Regions from separate parts of the Kitasatospora sp. NPDC101183 genome, predicted to be linked through region 1. Evidence: riboswitches for the same ligand, from Rfam matches in the RefSeq annotation. Region 1 holds a riboswitch; the other holds the start of a gene.
What was found. A riboswitch is a leader RNA that binds a small molecule or an ion and turns the genes downstream of it on or off. The one in region 1 is predicted to bind glycine.

Region 1 (7,558 bases):
CGCGCATCGGGCCGACGGTGTGGGAGCTCGAGGGGCCGATGCCGATGGAGAAGAGGTCGAAGACGCTGATGGCCACGGGGGACGTCCTTGTCGGGTCTCGTGGGAGGGCTTGCAGGCAGGGAGGGGACACGGGACGGGGCACCGCGCGCACTGTCCAGTGTGCGCGGTGCCCCGGGGTCCCAGGTGCACGTACGGAGTGAGGCCGGTCACCTCACCCGCGTACGGGGTCAGTCCTGGTTGGCCAGGTTCGGGTACAGCGGGTACTTCTCGGCCAGCGCGGTGACGCGGGCCTTGAGCGCGGCGGCGACGGTGTCGTCGAAGCCCGGCTTGAGGGCCTCGGCGATGACGTCGGCGACCTCGCGGAAGTCCTCGGCCCCGAAGCCGCGGGTGGCCAGGGCCGGGGTGCCGATGCGCAGGCCGGAGGTGACCATCGGCGGGCGCGGGTCGTTCGGGACGGCGTTGCGGTTCACGGTGATGCCGACCGTGTGCAGACGGTCCTCGGCCTGCTGGCCGTCGAGCTGGCTGTTGCGCAGGTCGACCAGGACGAGGTGGACGTCGGTGCCGCCGGAGAGCACCGAGGCGCCGGCCTCGGCGACGTCGGCCTGGAGCAGGCGCTCGGCGAGGATGCGCGCGCCGTCCAGGGTGCGCTGCTGGCGCTCCTTGAACTCCTCGGAGGCGGCGACCTTGAAGGCCACGGCCTTGCCCGCGATGACGTGCTCCAGCGGGCCGCCCTGCTGGCCGGGGAAGACCGCGGAGTTGATCTTCTTGGCGAACTCGGCCTTGGACAGGATCACGCCGCCGCGCGGGCCGCCCAGGGTCTTGTGGGTGGTGGTGGTGACCACGTCCGCGTACGGCACCGGGTTGGGGTGCAGGCCCGCGGCGACGAGGCCGGCGAAGTGCGCCATGTCGACCATCAGCAGGGCGCCGACCTCGTCCGCCACGCGGCGGAACTCGGCGAAGTCCAGCTGGCGCGGGTAGGCGGACCAGCCGGCGATGATCAGCTTCGGCTGGTGCTCCTTGGCGAGGCGCTCGACCTCGGCCATGTCGACCTGGCCGGTCTTGTCGTCCACGTGGTACGCGACCACGTTGTAGAGCTTGCCCGAGAAGTTGATCTTCATGCCGTGGGTCAGGTGACCGCCGTGGGCCAGGTTCAGGCCCAGGATGGTGTCGCCCGGCTGGATCAGCGCGAACATGGCGGCGGCGTTGGCCTGCGCGCCCGAGTGCGGCTGGACGTTGGCGTGCTCGGCGCCGAACAGGGCCTTGACCCGGTCGATGGCGATCTGCTCGACCACGTCGACGTGCTCGCAGCCGCCGTAGTAGCGGCGGCCGGGGTAGCCCTCGGCGTACTTGTTGGTGAGGACCGAGCCCTGGGCCTCCATGACCGCCACCGGGGCGAAGTTCTCGGAGGCGATCATCTCCAGGGTGGTCTGCTGGCGGTGCAGCTCGGCGTCGACCGCGGCGGCGATCTCCGGGTCGAGGGCGTGCAGGGACTGGTTCAGAACCGTCATGGTGGGGTCTTCCCGGGAGGAGGAGGGAAAGGGGCCGGGCGGGGGCGGCCGCCGCGCTGCGACCGCCCCGAACGGAGGTGTCAGCCGCCGATGAGGGCGGTGTACTCCTCGGCGCTGAGCAGCGCGTCGGTGGCCTCGACGCGGACCTTGAACAGCCAGCCGCCCTCGAACGGGGCGCCGTTGACCAGGGCGTTGTCGTCCAGGACGTCCTGGTTGATCTCGACGACCTCGCCGGTGACCGGGGAGTACAGGTCGCTGACGGACTTGGTCGACTCCAGCTCGCCACAGGTCTCGCCGGCGGTCACGGTGTCGCCCACCTCGGGCAGCTGCACGTACACGATGTCACCGAGGGCGTCGGCGGCGTGCTTGGTGATGCCGACCGTCGAGACGCCGTCGGCGTCCGCGGTCGTCAGCCACTCGTGCTCCTTGGTGTACTGCAGGTGCTGGGGGTTGCTCATGGCGTCATTCTCCAGGATGGGAAGCGGGTACGACGACGCGGGCCGTCGGCGGGACGGCTGCGACGTGCGGTGATGGGGGAAATCGCTGGGGTCAGCGGGCGCGCTTGTAGAACGGCAGCGCGATGACCTGGACCGGCTCGTGCTTGCCGCGCACGTCCACCGCGACGGTGGTGCCCGGGGCGGCGTGGGCGGCGTCCACGTACGCCATGGCGATCGGCCGGCCGAGGGTGGGGGACGGCGCACCGGAGGTGATCCGGCCGATCGGGGCGCCCTCGACGGACACCACGGTGTACTCGGCGCGCGGCACGCGCTTGCCCTCGGAGACCAGGCCGACGAGGACCTTCGGGGGGTTGGTCTCGGCCGCGGCGGCGGCCTGCTCCAGGGCGGCGCGGCCGACGAAGGCGCCGTCGTTGGTGGTCTTGTCGAAGCGGACGACCCGGCCGAGGCCGGCGTCGAACGGGGTGAGGTCGGTGGAGAGCTCGTGCCCGTACAGCGGCATGCCGGCCTCCAGGCGCAGCGTGTCGCGGCAGGACAGACCGCACGGGACGAGGCCGCGGCCCTCGCCGGCGGTGGTCAGGGCCTGCCAGATCGCCTCGGCGTCGGCCGGGGCGCTGAAGATCTCGAAGCCGTCCTCGCCGGTGTAGCCGGTGCGGGCCAGCAGCACGTCCTTGCCGGCGACCTGGGCCGGGAGGATGGCGTAGTACTTGAGGCCGGGCAGGTCGGCCTCGGTGGTGTCGGCCAGGATCGCGGTGGCCTCGGGGCCCTGGACGGCGATCAGGGCGTAGGTGTCGCGGTCGTCGGTGACGACGGCGTCGAAGCCCTTGGCGCGGGCGATCAGCTCGTCGAGGACCGGCTGGGCGTTGGAGGCGTTGGCGACGACCAGGAAGGCGTCCTCGCGCAGGCGGTAGACGATCAGGTCGTCCAGGATGCCGCCGTTCTCGGCGCAGATCATGGTGTAGCGGGCGCGCAGCACGCCGAGCGCGGAGACGAAGCCGACCAGGGCGTGGTCCAGCATCTCGCCCGCCTGCGGGCCGGTGACGGTGATCTCGCCCATGTGGGAGAGGTCGAACAGGCCGGCCTTGGTGCGGACGGCGAGGTGCTCCTCGCGCTCGCTGCCGTAGCGCAGCGGCATGTCCCAGCCGGCGAAGTCGGTCATGGTGGCGCCGAGGCTGCGGTGCAGCGCGTCGAGCGCGGTCAGGCGGAGGGACGACATGGCCAGGAACTCCTCGGTCGGGGGCACTCAGGGGTGCGCGCGCCGGACCGGACCCGCTCGGGGACCGACCCCGCGCGCGGGCATGCGGCGGCGTGGGTCTCCCCATCTGTCGTCGAACCTGAGAGCTTCACCGCCCGCCTGCCCGGAGCTGCTTCCAGCTTGGGGCCCAGCGTGGCGGCTTGCACCGTGGGTGGGCGCACGACCGGGCCGTGCGCCGCTTTCCAGATGTGCCTAACCCGTGCGGTAGGGGGGCCTGAGAGATTCCGGGGAGGACTTGCTCCTTCGGCGCCGGCTGTGCCGCCTGGGGGCGGCACTCCGGGCTCTCCCGCGCGGGTTCGAGCGGCCGGTGTGGAGTTGTGGGGCCCGCGGCGCATGCCGTCGGACGGGCACATCATGGCACGTCCGGGGCGCCGAAGGGAGAGGGGGCCGCGTCACACGGAACCCTGCTTCCGAACAAGGGCCCTAAACTGCTGCGCGTCGGTGCGGCAACAGGGCGGCCGGCGGTACGGCGGTGGATGGGGTGCCGGTGGAGCAGCAGCAGGGGTGGGGCGGCCCGGAGACGGCGCCGCCCGGGGGCGCGTGGCCGGCCAACGAGCTGGAGCAGGTGCTGACCGCCGCGCTGGGCGACCCGGGCGCGACGCCCCGGGTGATCGAGGTGCTGGCCCGCAGCCAGGTGTGGATCCCGCTGCCCGCGGGGGCGGACCCGCAGGGGCAGGGGCTGGACCTGCCGACGATCGAGCTGGCCGGCGACCCGTACGTGCCCGTCTTCTCCTCGCAGGAGGTGTTCCTGCAGCAGGCGCCGGGGATGGCCTTCGCGATCGCGCCGGCCTGGGAGTTCGCCCGGGGGCTGCCGCTGGGCGTGGGGATCGCCGTGAACCCTGAGGCGGCGGTGGGCATTCCGGTGCCGCCGCAGGGCGTGGCCGAGCTGCGTCGCGGGCCTCGTGAGGATCGCTGGGACCAGCCGGATGCGCCGAGCGGCGGCCGGGTGGCGCTGCGCGAGCCCGTGCCGGGGGAGGACCCGGAGCACTTCCTCGCCGTCTGCCGGGCCGAACTCGCCGCCCTGCCCGGGGTGTTGACCGCGCGCCGGGCGCTGGCGAGCATCGAGGGCGAGGCGACCGTGATGTTCGTGGGCGTCCAGCTGGACCAGGCGGCCCCGGCGGACCCGGCGGCGGTGAACGAGGCGCTCGGCCGGGCGCTGGGAACCGCGCCGCTGCCCGGTGGCGTCCACCTCGTGCTGCTCGACCTCGCCGAGGACCCGGTGGTCGAGTGGCTGCTCACCCGGGTGATGCCGTTCTACTCGCGGGCGTGAGCGGGTTTCTGTCGAAGGCACGTCGCCGTGGCGGTGGCCTCTGCCGCGCCATAGGGTGCGTGCAGACGGCTGACGGCCGGCGGGATGAGCGAAAGAGGCGCGGCGAGGTGGGCGCATGAGTGCGGGAGCGGGAGCGGGCGGTGGACCGGGGCCGTGGGGCCAGGCACCGGCCGGGCGCCCCGGGGCGGACCCGGGCGTGCTGGAGCGCGCCCTGCGCGAGGTCGCGCCGGAACGCTACGAGGCGTACGAGCAACTGCTGCACGCGCTGGCCGCGGGCCAGGTCTGGATGCTGCTGTGGCACGGCACTCCGGGCAGCCCCGACGCCCAGTACGGGAACATGGAGATCGGCGGCCACGGCTACGCGCCGGCTGTGACCTCGCAGGAGCAGCTGACGGCCTCGGGCTGGACGCGGGCCCACGAGGTCATCTCCGGGCGGGAGATCGCCGCCTCGCTGTACCGGACGCGCTGGGGCCTGTGGCTCAACCCGCACGCCCCCGGCGGCGGCGTCGGCGTGCCCTGGGCGGACCTGCGGCGGATCGCCGCCGGGCTGGACCGGCTGCCGGCCGGCCCGCTGAAGCTGAGCGAGCCGCAGGTCAACGCCCAGCAGTTCTTCGCGCTGCTGGAGCGCCAGGCCGTCGAGGTGCGCGCCGTACGGGCGTTGCGCCGGGCGTGGGTGCAGCCCTCGGTGGGGGAGCCGTACCTGGCGATCGGGCTGGAGCTGTACGAGAGCTCGCCGCCGGCGGTGGAGGCGGTGCGCGCGCTGATGCAGCGGGCGATCGCGGTGGCCCCGGAGGGGCTGGCGGTGTCCACGGTGGCGATGGCGGACGAGTACGACCCGGTGGCGCTGTGGATGCGGGCCAACGCCCGGCCGTTCTACGACCGGGAGGCCGGACGGCCGCCGACCGGGTACCCGCAGCCGCACTACGGCTATCCGCAGCCCCAGTTCCAGCAGCCGGGGGCCTGGCCCGGATACCCCGGACGCTGATCAGACAAACGCCTTTCCGAGAAGCCGACTTGACCTTTCGTCAGGTCGGCTTCGGCGCTTTCCGGACGAGTTTCCGGACGGGGTGCGTGGGCATCTTGACATGGCAGTTACAGCTGTGTGAAGAGGTATATGCCGCGAATCCGGGAGGTGCATGCGCACAGATCACAGTTGGGCATCTGTCGGTTGGCAGGGCTGGCGCAAGCCAGTTCGGATGGCAGAGAGTTCTGCGCACAACGCAAAGCACCGCGCGAACTGGTAACCCCACGAAGGTGAACGCGCACGCCGACCGCTCGATCCACGCGACGCCCATCCCGCGTGGTGGCAGTACCCGTGCACGGCGATCCGCCGGGCACACCGTTCTCAGACGCACCTCCGCACGTCCGCTGCCAGCCGTACCGCCGACCCCCGGCGACCGGCGCCCGTGGGCCGGCCACCGTCGGCGAGGGGACCAACTGACCATGACCGCACCCGTAGCCACCGCCGGGAACGACCCGGAGGCCCCGGCCTCCGAGAGCCCGGCCCAGAAGATCGAGGGCCGCTCCCTCGGCCGCATCGCCTGGACTCGCTTCAAGCGGGACAAGGCCGCCGTCGCCGGCGGCATCGTGGTGATCCTGCTGATCACCCTCGCCGTGTTCGCCAAGCCGATCGAGGCGCTGTTCGGGCTCGACCCCGACGCGCTGCACCAGGACCTCCTGGACGCCGACCTCGGCGGCATCCCGCTCGGCGACTGGGGCGGGATGAGCGCGGACCACCCGCTCGGCATCGACACCGTCCAGGGCCGCGACCTGCTCTCCCGCGTCATCGAGGGCTCGTGGGTCTCCCTGCTGGTCGCCTTCGGCGCGACCGTGCTGTCCAACACCATCGGCACCGTCCTCGGCGTCGTGGCGGGCTACTACGGCGGCTGGGTCGACACCCTGATCAGCCGCCTGATGGACATCTTCCTGGCGTTCCCGCTGCTGCTGTTCGCGATCGCCATCTCGGCCTCGCTGCAGGGCGGCGCCTTCGGCCTCCACGGCCTGCCGATGCACATCGGGGTGCTGATCTTCGTGATCGGCTTCTTCAACTGGCCCTACATGGGCCGGATCGTACGCGGCCAGACGCTCTCGCTGCGCGAGCGGGAGTTCGTCCACGCGGCCCGGAGCCTGGGTGCGCGCGGCCCGTTCATCCTGTTCAAGGAGCTGCTGCCGAACCTGGTCGGTCCGATCCTGGTCTACTCGACCCTGTTGATCCCGACCAACATCCTCTTCGAGGCCGGACTCAGCTACCTCGGCGTGGGCATCCAGCCGCCGCAGGCCTCCTGGGGCGGGATGCTCCGCGACGCCATCCAGTTCTACCAAGTGGACCCGCAGTACATGGTGGTCCCCGGCATGGCGATCTTCATCACCGTGTTCGCGTTCAACCTTCTCGGCGACGGGCTCCGCGACGCCCTCGATCCCAAGAGCAACTGACCCTCCGTCAGGACCCTCCCTCCTCCACATCCTCAAGGGGTTGATCTCACCCATGCGCAGGTCTCGTACCGTCGCGTTGACCGCCGCGGCCGCCGCCGCGGTCCTGATCGTCACCGGCTGCGGCTCCAGCTCCAAGAGCGGGGGCTCCTCCGCCTCCGCCGGTGCCGCCGACGCCAACTCGGCCGGCCAGGACGCCGCCACCAAGAGCATCGTCAACGTCTCGGACAAGAAGGGAGGGACGGTCACCTACGAGATGAAGGGCACCCCGGACTCGCTCGACCCGGGCAACACGTACTACGCCTACATCTACAACTTCTCGCGGCTGTACGGCCGTCCGCTCACCACCTTCGCCCCGGGCGCGGGCGAGGCGGGCAACAAGCTCGTCCCCGACCTGGCCGAGTCCCTGGGCCAGCCCAGCGCGGACGGCCTCACCTGGACGTACAAGCTGCGTGCCGGCCTGAAGTACGACGACGGCACCGCGATCACCTCGAAGGACGTCAAGTACGCCGTCGAGCGCTCCAACTACGCGCCGGACGTGAACTCCAACGGCCCGACGTACTTCAAGGAGAACCTGGTCGACAACGACACCCCCTACCAGGGTCCGTACAAGGACAAGGAGGGCGGTCTCAAGTCGATC
Region 2 (7,558 bases), on a different contig from region 1:
CGAGAGCCCGAGCACGATCAGCAGTTCCACGACGAACAGCCGGCGGCTCGCCCGCACGGTCTCCGGCTCGGTCGGGACGGTGGTCACGGGCGCTCCAGTCGGACGGTCGCTCACACGGCCGCACCGGCCGCAGGAACGATCATCCTGACACAGCCGACTACCCCACCGGCCAGGTGTGCACCGGCTCCCCGCTGCGCATGTGTTCGGCGTAGCGCCGGGTCATCGCGGCGAGCGCGGCCGGCCGGTCCATCCCGTACCGTTCGCGCAGCCGGTGGAAGGTGGCGCTCTGCCAGGAGGCGCCGTTGGTGCGGCGCAGGCAGCGTTGCTCGATGATGCCCAGGTAGCGGTCCCGGTCCCCGGGCTCGACCCCCCACTCGTCCAGCCCCTGGTGGGCCATCGGCAGCAGTTCGTCCAGCACCAGGTCGACGGCCGGGACGGTGGCGAGCCCGCCGCCGCGCCCCGCCCGCCCGGAGCGCGGCCACTGGAACACCGCGTCGATGCCGTAGCGGGCGCCCTGCCGGAAGTTCTCGTCCGCCCGCTCGAACGGCAGCCGCGTCCACACCGGTCGGGGCTGCTCGGCGAGCACCCGCACCAGCCCGTAGTAGAAGGCCGCGTTGGCGAGGGTGTCGGCCACCGTCGGCCCGGCGGGCAGCGACCGGTTCTCGACCCGCAGGTGCGCGACCCCGTCGGAGACGTCGTAGACGGGCCGGTTCCAGCGGTAGATGGTGCCGTTGTGCAGCCGCATCTCGGCGAGCCGGGGCGCGCCGCCGGAGGCCAGCACCTTCAGCGGGTCCTCGTCGTCGCAGATCGGCAGCAGCGCCGGGAAGTAGCGCAGGTTCTCCTCGAAGAGGTCGTAGGCCGAGTCGACCCAGCGCTCGCCGAACCAGGTGATGGGACGCACGCCCTGCGCCTTGAGCTCCGCCGAGCGGGTGTCGCAGGCCTGCTGGAAGAGCACTGGACGGGTCTCGCGCCACAGCTCGCGCCCGAACAGGAAGGGCGAGTTGGCGCCGAGCGCGAGCTGCGGGCCGCAGATCGCCTGGGCCGCGTTCCACACCGAGGAGAACCGCTGCGGGGTGACCTGCAGGTGCAGTTGCAGCGAGGTCGCCGCCGCCTCCGCGACCATGGTGATCGACTCCAGCTGGAGGTGTTCGACCCCCTCGATGTCCAGCGCGATCTCCTCGCCCCTGGCGGCCAGGATCTGGTCGCTGAGCAGGCTGTAGCGCTGGTTGCTGCTCATCGCGTCCAGCCCGGTGTGGGCGTGCTCCAGGGTCGGCAGGATGCCCACCATGACGATCCGGGCCCCGGCCTCGGCCGCCCGCCGGTCGGCGTAGCGCAGGCCGGTGTCGATCTCCTCGCGCAGGTCCTCGAAGACGTGCCCGCAGAGCCGGTGCGGGGCGATGTTGACCTCGATGTTGAACCGGCCGAGCTCGGTCTGGAAGTCGCTGGAGCCGATCGCGCTGAGCACCTGCGCGTTGTGCATCACCGGCAGGCCCTGCTCGTCGGCCAGGTTGAGCTCGATCTCCAGGCCCATCACCGCACGCGGCCGGTCGAACCGGTTCTCGCTCAGCATCCGGCCCAGCGCGTCCTGGCACGCCTGGAGCTTGCGCCGGTACAACTGCCGGTCCGCCAGATCCGCTCGTGTCGCCACGACCTTCTCGCCCACGGTTCCCCTCCTCCTGGACCACCCCGCCGACCGTGCCACAGCATCATGCCCGCCTCGAAGATCGATACCCGAATGCCTCTAGCGGCTTGCAATGCAAGGAAACTGACGGAGATTCACGGCATCTGCCGACTTGCCCGACGCCACCGCCTGTGATAAACAGGTCACCCTGCGCATTTGTTCGAAGGAATTCGCACAGCGCTCCGGCCGTCGCCCGTCCCCGCCCCGAGTCCCTCGTCGACGGCGGCGACAGCGCCGGCACCGCGATCCTGCACAACCGGACACGGCCGGGCCCCCGTCACCGCCGACGCACCCGAGCCCCGCCGGTATGCCGCACTCGCACGCCGATCTCGCACGGAGGGCGGACCCCGCCATGACTCTGCAGACCCCCCAGCCCCCACCGAGCGCGCTGCGCGCGGTCCTGGGCGCGCTCGACTCGGAGACAGCGCTGCGCCAACCGGCCGCCGCGGCGCTCCTCCATCCGACCGGCCCACTGCTGCCCGCCCACCCGCTCGCCGTCCACGTCCTGGACGGCCCGCGGGCCGAACTGTCCGCCGCCCGCCGCACGGGCTGGCGCTTCCTGATCAAGGACGGCCCCGAGGTGGCCGCCGCCGCGGAGGTGGTCCAGAGCGCCGAGGGGCACACCTTCTCCCACTTCACCGCCGGCCCCTACCTCGACTCGACGGTCCGCGCGCTGCGCCAGGCCTGGCAGATCGCCCAGGGCTCCCGCGCCCAGCGCCGCCCCCGGCTGCTCACCTTCCCCGGCCAGTACGCGACGGCCCTGTGGCTGCACAGCCCCGAGGCCGACCCGTCCGCCGACCTGCTGATCCCGCTCGCCCCGGCCCCGCTCGGCGTCACCGCCCACCGCGCCTACCCGGCGGCCGACCTGCTCCCCCTGCTCGCCCGGGCGCCCCTGGCGCGGCCGCTGCTGCTCGGCTCCTCCTGAGCCGACCGCACGCACGGGCCGCCGGGCACCTCCGCCCGGCGGCCCTTCGGCATGCCCGCCCGGACGGCCCCTCACCCGAACGGGCCACTCCCCATGGCCCCATCGGGCCATGCAGCGCCTGACCCACCGGTGCGCCGAATCCCCCGCCGCCCACCTGAACGGGTGATCTCCGCTCGTGAGTTGTGGCGCATGTCACCAAATCGCTGCGCGCACGTCCGTAGATGCCGACACTGGGAACCAGCGTGGAAGGACCACCTGTCCTACCCACTTGAGCGCCGGTCAACACCTGGTCGGCGCATGGACAGTATCCGGCCACTGCGGCGGCCCCCGGCGACCCGCCGGCGACCGCTTCACGGGGAGGATCGCAGCGAAGCGAGGGTACGCGTATGTGCCAGCACCGTCCTGAGTGCCCGTCGGCCGAGTCCGAGGACCGCGAAGCCGCCGTACCGGTGGCCTGCCACCCGGAGCAGGGCTGGAGCCTGCTCTGCAACGGCGTCGTCCTCTTCGAGGACACCGGAGAGCTGCTGCCCGACGGCCGGGTGATCGCCCCGCGCCGCCCCGTCGCCCACGCGGCCTGACCATCCGGCGGGGGCAGCCGCCGAACCAGGAGCAGAGCGAACGGGGCGGGGCCCCGGCGAAAGGATTCGCCGGGGCCCCGCCTCACGCGTCCGTCGCTCAGACGCCGTACTCGTCCAGCGGCGGGCAGGAGCAGACCAGGTTGCGGTCGCCGTACGCGCCGTCGATGCGGCTCACCGGCGGCCAGTACTTGTCCGCCGGGTTGACGCCGGCCGGGAAGACGGCCTCCTGCCGCGAGTAGCCGTGCGCCCACTCGCCGGCCAGCTCGGCGGCGGTGTGCGGGGCGTTGAGCAGCGGGTTGTCGTCCTTCGCCCACGCGCCCGAGCCGACCTTGTCGATCTCCGCGCGGATCTCGACCATCGCGTCGCAGAACCGGTCGATCTCGTGCAGGTCCTCGGACTCGGTCGGCTCGATCATCAGCGTGCCGGCCACCGGGAACGACATCGTCGGCGCGTGGAAGCCGTAGTCGATCAGGCGCTTGGCGATGTCGTCCACCGTCACGCCCGTCTCCTTGGTCAGCGGGCGCAGGTCGATGATGCACTCGTGGGCGACGAGGCCGCCCGGGCCGGTGTAGAGCACCGGGAAGTGCGGGGCCAGGCGCTTGGCGATGTAGTTGGCGTTCAGCACGGCGACCTGGGTCGCGTGCTTGAGGCCCTCGCCGCCCATCAGCCGGACGTACGCCCAGGAGATCGGCAGGATCGCCGCCGAGCCCCACGGCGCGGCCGAGATCGGGCCGACGCCGGTGGCCGGGCCGGCCTCCGGCTGGAGCGGGTGGTTGGGCAGGTACGGCGCCAGGTGGGCGCGCACCGCGACCGGGCCGACGCCCGGGCCGCCGCCGCCGTGCGGGATGCAGAAGGTCTTGTGCAGGTTCAGGTGCGAGACGTCCGCGCCGAACTTGCCCGGCTTGGCGAGGCCGACCAGGGCGTTCAGGTTGGCGCCGTCCACGTACACCTGGCCGCCGGCCTCGTGCACCAGGGCGCAGATCTCGGTGATCTGGGTCTCGTACACGCCGTGGGTCGACGGGTAGGTGACCATCAGCACGGCGAGCTCGTCGCGGTGCTTCTCGATCTTGGCCTTGAGGTCCTCGACGTCCACGTCGCCGTCGACCAGGGTCTTGACCACGACCACGCGCATGCCGGCCATCACCGCGGAGGCGGCGTTGGTGCCGTGCGCCGAGGACGGGATGAGGCAGACGTCGCGCTGGGCGTCGCCGTTGGCGTGGTGGTAGGCGCGCACGGCCAGCAGGCCCGCGAACTCGCCCTGGGAGCCGGCGTTCGGCTGGATCGAGACGGCGTCGTAGCCGGTGACCTCGACGAGCTGCTGCTCCAGCTGGCGGATCAGGGTCAAGTAGCCCTGGGCCTGGTCGATCGGGGCGAAGGGGTGCAGCTGGCCGAACTCCGGCCAGGTCACGGCCTCCATCTCGGTGGTCGCGTTGAGCTTCATGGTGCAGGAGCCCAGCGGGATCATGCCGCGGTCCAGCGCGTAGTCGCGGTCCGACAGGCGGCGCAGGTAGCGCAGCATGGCGGTCTCGGAGCGGTGGCTGTGGAAGACCGGGTGGGTGAGGTACTCGTCCTCGCGCAGCAGCGCGACGGGCAGGGTGTCGGCGGCCTCGGCGGCCTGGACGCCCTCGACGCCGAACGCGGCCCAGACGGCGGCCAGGTGCTCGCGGGTGGTGGTCTCGTCGGTGGAGACCGAGATCCGGTCCTCGCCGTCCTGGTACACGTTGACGCCCCGCGCGCGGGCGGCGGCGGCGATCTCGCCGGCCCGGCCCGGGACGACGGCGGTGACGGTGTCGAAGAACTCGCCGTGCAGCAGCTCGACGCCGCCGGCCCGCAGGCCCTCGGCGAGGGCGGCCGCGTAGCGGTGGGTGCGGCGGGCGATGTCCGCCAGGCCGTCCGGGCCGTGGTAGACGGCGTACATCGAGGCCATCACGGCGAGCAGCACCTGGGCGGTGCAGATGTTGCTGGTGGCCTTCTCGCGGCGGATGTGCTGCTCGCGGGTCTGCAGCGCCAGGCGGTAGGCGCGGTTGCCGTCCGAGTCGACGGAGACGCCGACGAGGCGGCCGGGCAGCGAGCGGGCGTACTCGGCGCGCACCGACAGGTAGCCGGCGTGCGGGCCGCCGAAGCCCATCGGGACGCCGAAGCGCTGCGAGGTGCCACAGGCGATGTCCGCGCCCAGCTCGCCGGGGGACTTGAGCAGGGTCAGCGCCAGCAGGTCGGCGGCGACGGCGACGATCGCGCCGAGGCCGTGCGCCTGCTCGATCACGGGGGCGAGGTCGCGCACGACGCCGGTGGCGCCCGGGTACTGGAGCAGCACGCCGAAGACGCCGCGCTCGGCGATCTCGGCGGGGATGCCCTCGGACAGGTCGGCGACGACGACCTCGACACCGGTCGGCAGGGCGCGGGTGTTGATCACCGCGACGGTCTGCGGCAGGGTCTCGGCGTCGACCAGGAAGACGCCGCCCTTGACCTTGGTCACGCGGCGGGCCAGGGCCATCGCCTCGGCGGCGGCGGTGCCCTCGTCCAGCAGCGAGGAGCCGGAGGTCGGCAGCCCGGTGAGGTCGGAGACGACGGTCTGGAAGTTGAGCAGCGCCTCCAGGCGGCCCTGCGAGATCTCCGGCTGGTACGGCGTGTAGGCCGTGTACCAGGAGGGGTTCTCCATGACGTTGCGCAGGATCACCGGCGGGGTGAAGGTGCCGTAGTAGCCCAGGCCGATCATCGGCTGGAGCACCTGGTTGCGGCCGGCCAGCTCGCGCAGCTCGGCGAGGACCTGGGCCTCGGTGCGGCCGGCGGGCAGGTCCAGGCCGGTGATCGAACGGATGGCCTCGGGAACGGCGGTGGCGGCGAGCTCGTCCAGCGAGCCGTAGCCGACGGAGGCCAGCATCTTCTGCTGGGCGTCCGCGTCGGGGCCGATGTGGCGGTTCTCGAAGGGGCTGGCCAGCTCAAGCTCGGTGAGGGTCCGGGCGCCGGTGGGGCGTCCCGCGTTCGGCTGGGCGTTCATGGTGGTCGAGGCCTCCTGGTCACGGACCGGCGGGGGGTACGCACGCCGGTCCGACCCGCTGCGGACAGCGGTTCGGCCTCGGACGGGCGGACCCGACAGGCCTCCCCCTCTGTCATCGGGACCTGAGAGCTTCGCCCGCACGTAGCGCTGTGGCGCTCCGTCGGCTTGCACCGTCGGTGAGGGTGGGGGTCGTCGGCTCCCGCGCCGGCGCTCCTGCCCTGCTTTCCAGAGTGACCTATCCCGCACGGTACGGATGCCTGAGAGATTCCGGGGAGGAGTTGCTCCTTCGGCGCCCCTACCAGCGGTTTTCGCTGCCGGGGACTCTCCCGCGCGGGCTCGGCGGTCGGGGCCCAGGGTACCAGCGGCAGGCCCTCCGATCACGGGTGCGTCAGGTCACTCGGGGTCTACGCGCGTGGCATCCCTGTGCCCCGGACGGACCAGCGCGCAGCCCGTCCGGCCGCACCCCGCTCGCGCCCGTCCGATTGATGCCCTTTCGTGTGTAGAAGGCGGACGGTCGGGGCGCTCCGGCCGCCGTACCTGCGGGAGTTCCGCAGGCGCAGCGCACTGGAGGAAAGAGTGCAGACCGACATCGACCCCCGCGACCTCATCGGCCACAAGGCGGTCGACCGCAACGGGGACAAGATCGGCACCGTCGACGAGGTGTACCTCGACGACGCCACCGGCCAGCCCGAGTGGGCCGCCGTCCGCACCGGCATCTTCGGCCGGGACGCCTTCGTCCCGCTCACCACGAGCGAGTTCTCCGGCGACGAGCTCCGGGTCCCGTACGACAAGTCGCTGGTCAAGGAGTCCCCGGACTTCGGCGTGGGCCAGCACCTGTCGCCCGCCCAGGAGCTCCAGCTCTACCGCTACTACGGGCTCGACACCCCGGTGGACGGCCGGCCGGCGGCCGATCCCTCCCACCGGGAGGCGCAGCCCGACCTCGACTTCGGCACCACCACCGCAGCGGCCGCCGCCGCGCCGCGCGCCCTCCACTCCCCGGAGCCCGCCGCCGCCCCGACCACCACGACCACCGCCACCCCCTCGACCCCCAGCACCGCCCCGGAGGCCAACGTGCGGACCCTCAGCACCCCCGCGCCCGTCGCTGCCGCCGCCGCCCCGGTGGTCGAGCCCAAGCCGCAGCCCGCCGCCGAGCGGCCGGCCGCCGCGACCCCCGCCGCCACCGTCCCCGTACGGGCGGACGGCGCCGCCACCTCCTCGCCCAGCGGCCCGGTCGAGATCACCTGCCGCGAGGAGCGGCTGGAGATCACCACCGAGTGGCACACCGTCGGCACCGCGAAGCTGCGCAAGTACGTGACCAGCGAGCAGATCGAGCGCCGCGTCCCGGTGGTGCGCGAGCGCGTGCGGGTGGAGCGGAT

Region 2: another riboswitch for glycine. It lies ahead of gcvP (aminomethyl-transferring glycine dehydrogenase); the one in region 1 lies ahead of gcvT (glycine cleavage system aminomethyltransferase GcvT).

The regions. Positions count from the first base shown of each region.
Region 1 is NZ_JBIWOW010000036.1:43,878-51,435, reverse strand. Features, by position in the region: gene ACIRRS_RS34540 (L-serine ammonia-lyase) at 1-76, opposite strand, end outside; gene glyA (serine hydroxymethyltransferase) at 228-1,508, opposite strand; gene gcvH (glycine cleavage system protein GcvH) at 1,589-1,966, opposite strand; gene gcvT (glycine cleavage system aminomethyltransferase GcvT) at 2,058-3,179, opposite strand; glycine riboswitch at 3,411-3,517, opposite strand; gene ACIRRS_RS34520 (enhanced serine sensitivity protein SseB C-terminal domain-containing protein) at 3,706-4,488, shown strand; gene ACIRRS_RS34515 (enhanced serine sensitivity protein SseB C-terminal domain-containing protein) at 4,604-5,473, shown strand; gene ACIRRS_RS34510 (ABC transporter permease) at 5,932-6,921, shown strand; gene ACIRRS_RS34505 (ABC transporter substrate-binding protein) at 6,974-7,558, shown strand, end outside.
Region 2 is NZ_JBIWOW010000013.1:230,104-237,661, forward strand. Features, by position in the region: gene ACIRRS_RS20335 (CPBP family intramembrane glutamic endopeptidase) at 1-87, opposite strand, end outside; gene ACIRRS_RS20340 (glutamate--cysteine ligase) at 158-1,663, opposite strand; gene ACIRRS_RS20345 (hypothetical protein) at 2,034-2,606, shown strand; gene ACIRRS_RS20350 (DUF5999 family protein) at 2,993-3,184, shown strand; gene gcvP (aminomethyl-transferring glycine dehydrogenase) at 3,282-6,182, opposite strand; glycine riboswitch at 6,418-6,521, opposite strand; gene ACIRRS_RS20360 (PRC and DUF2382 domain-containing protein) at 6,759-7,558, shown strand, end outside.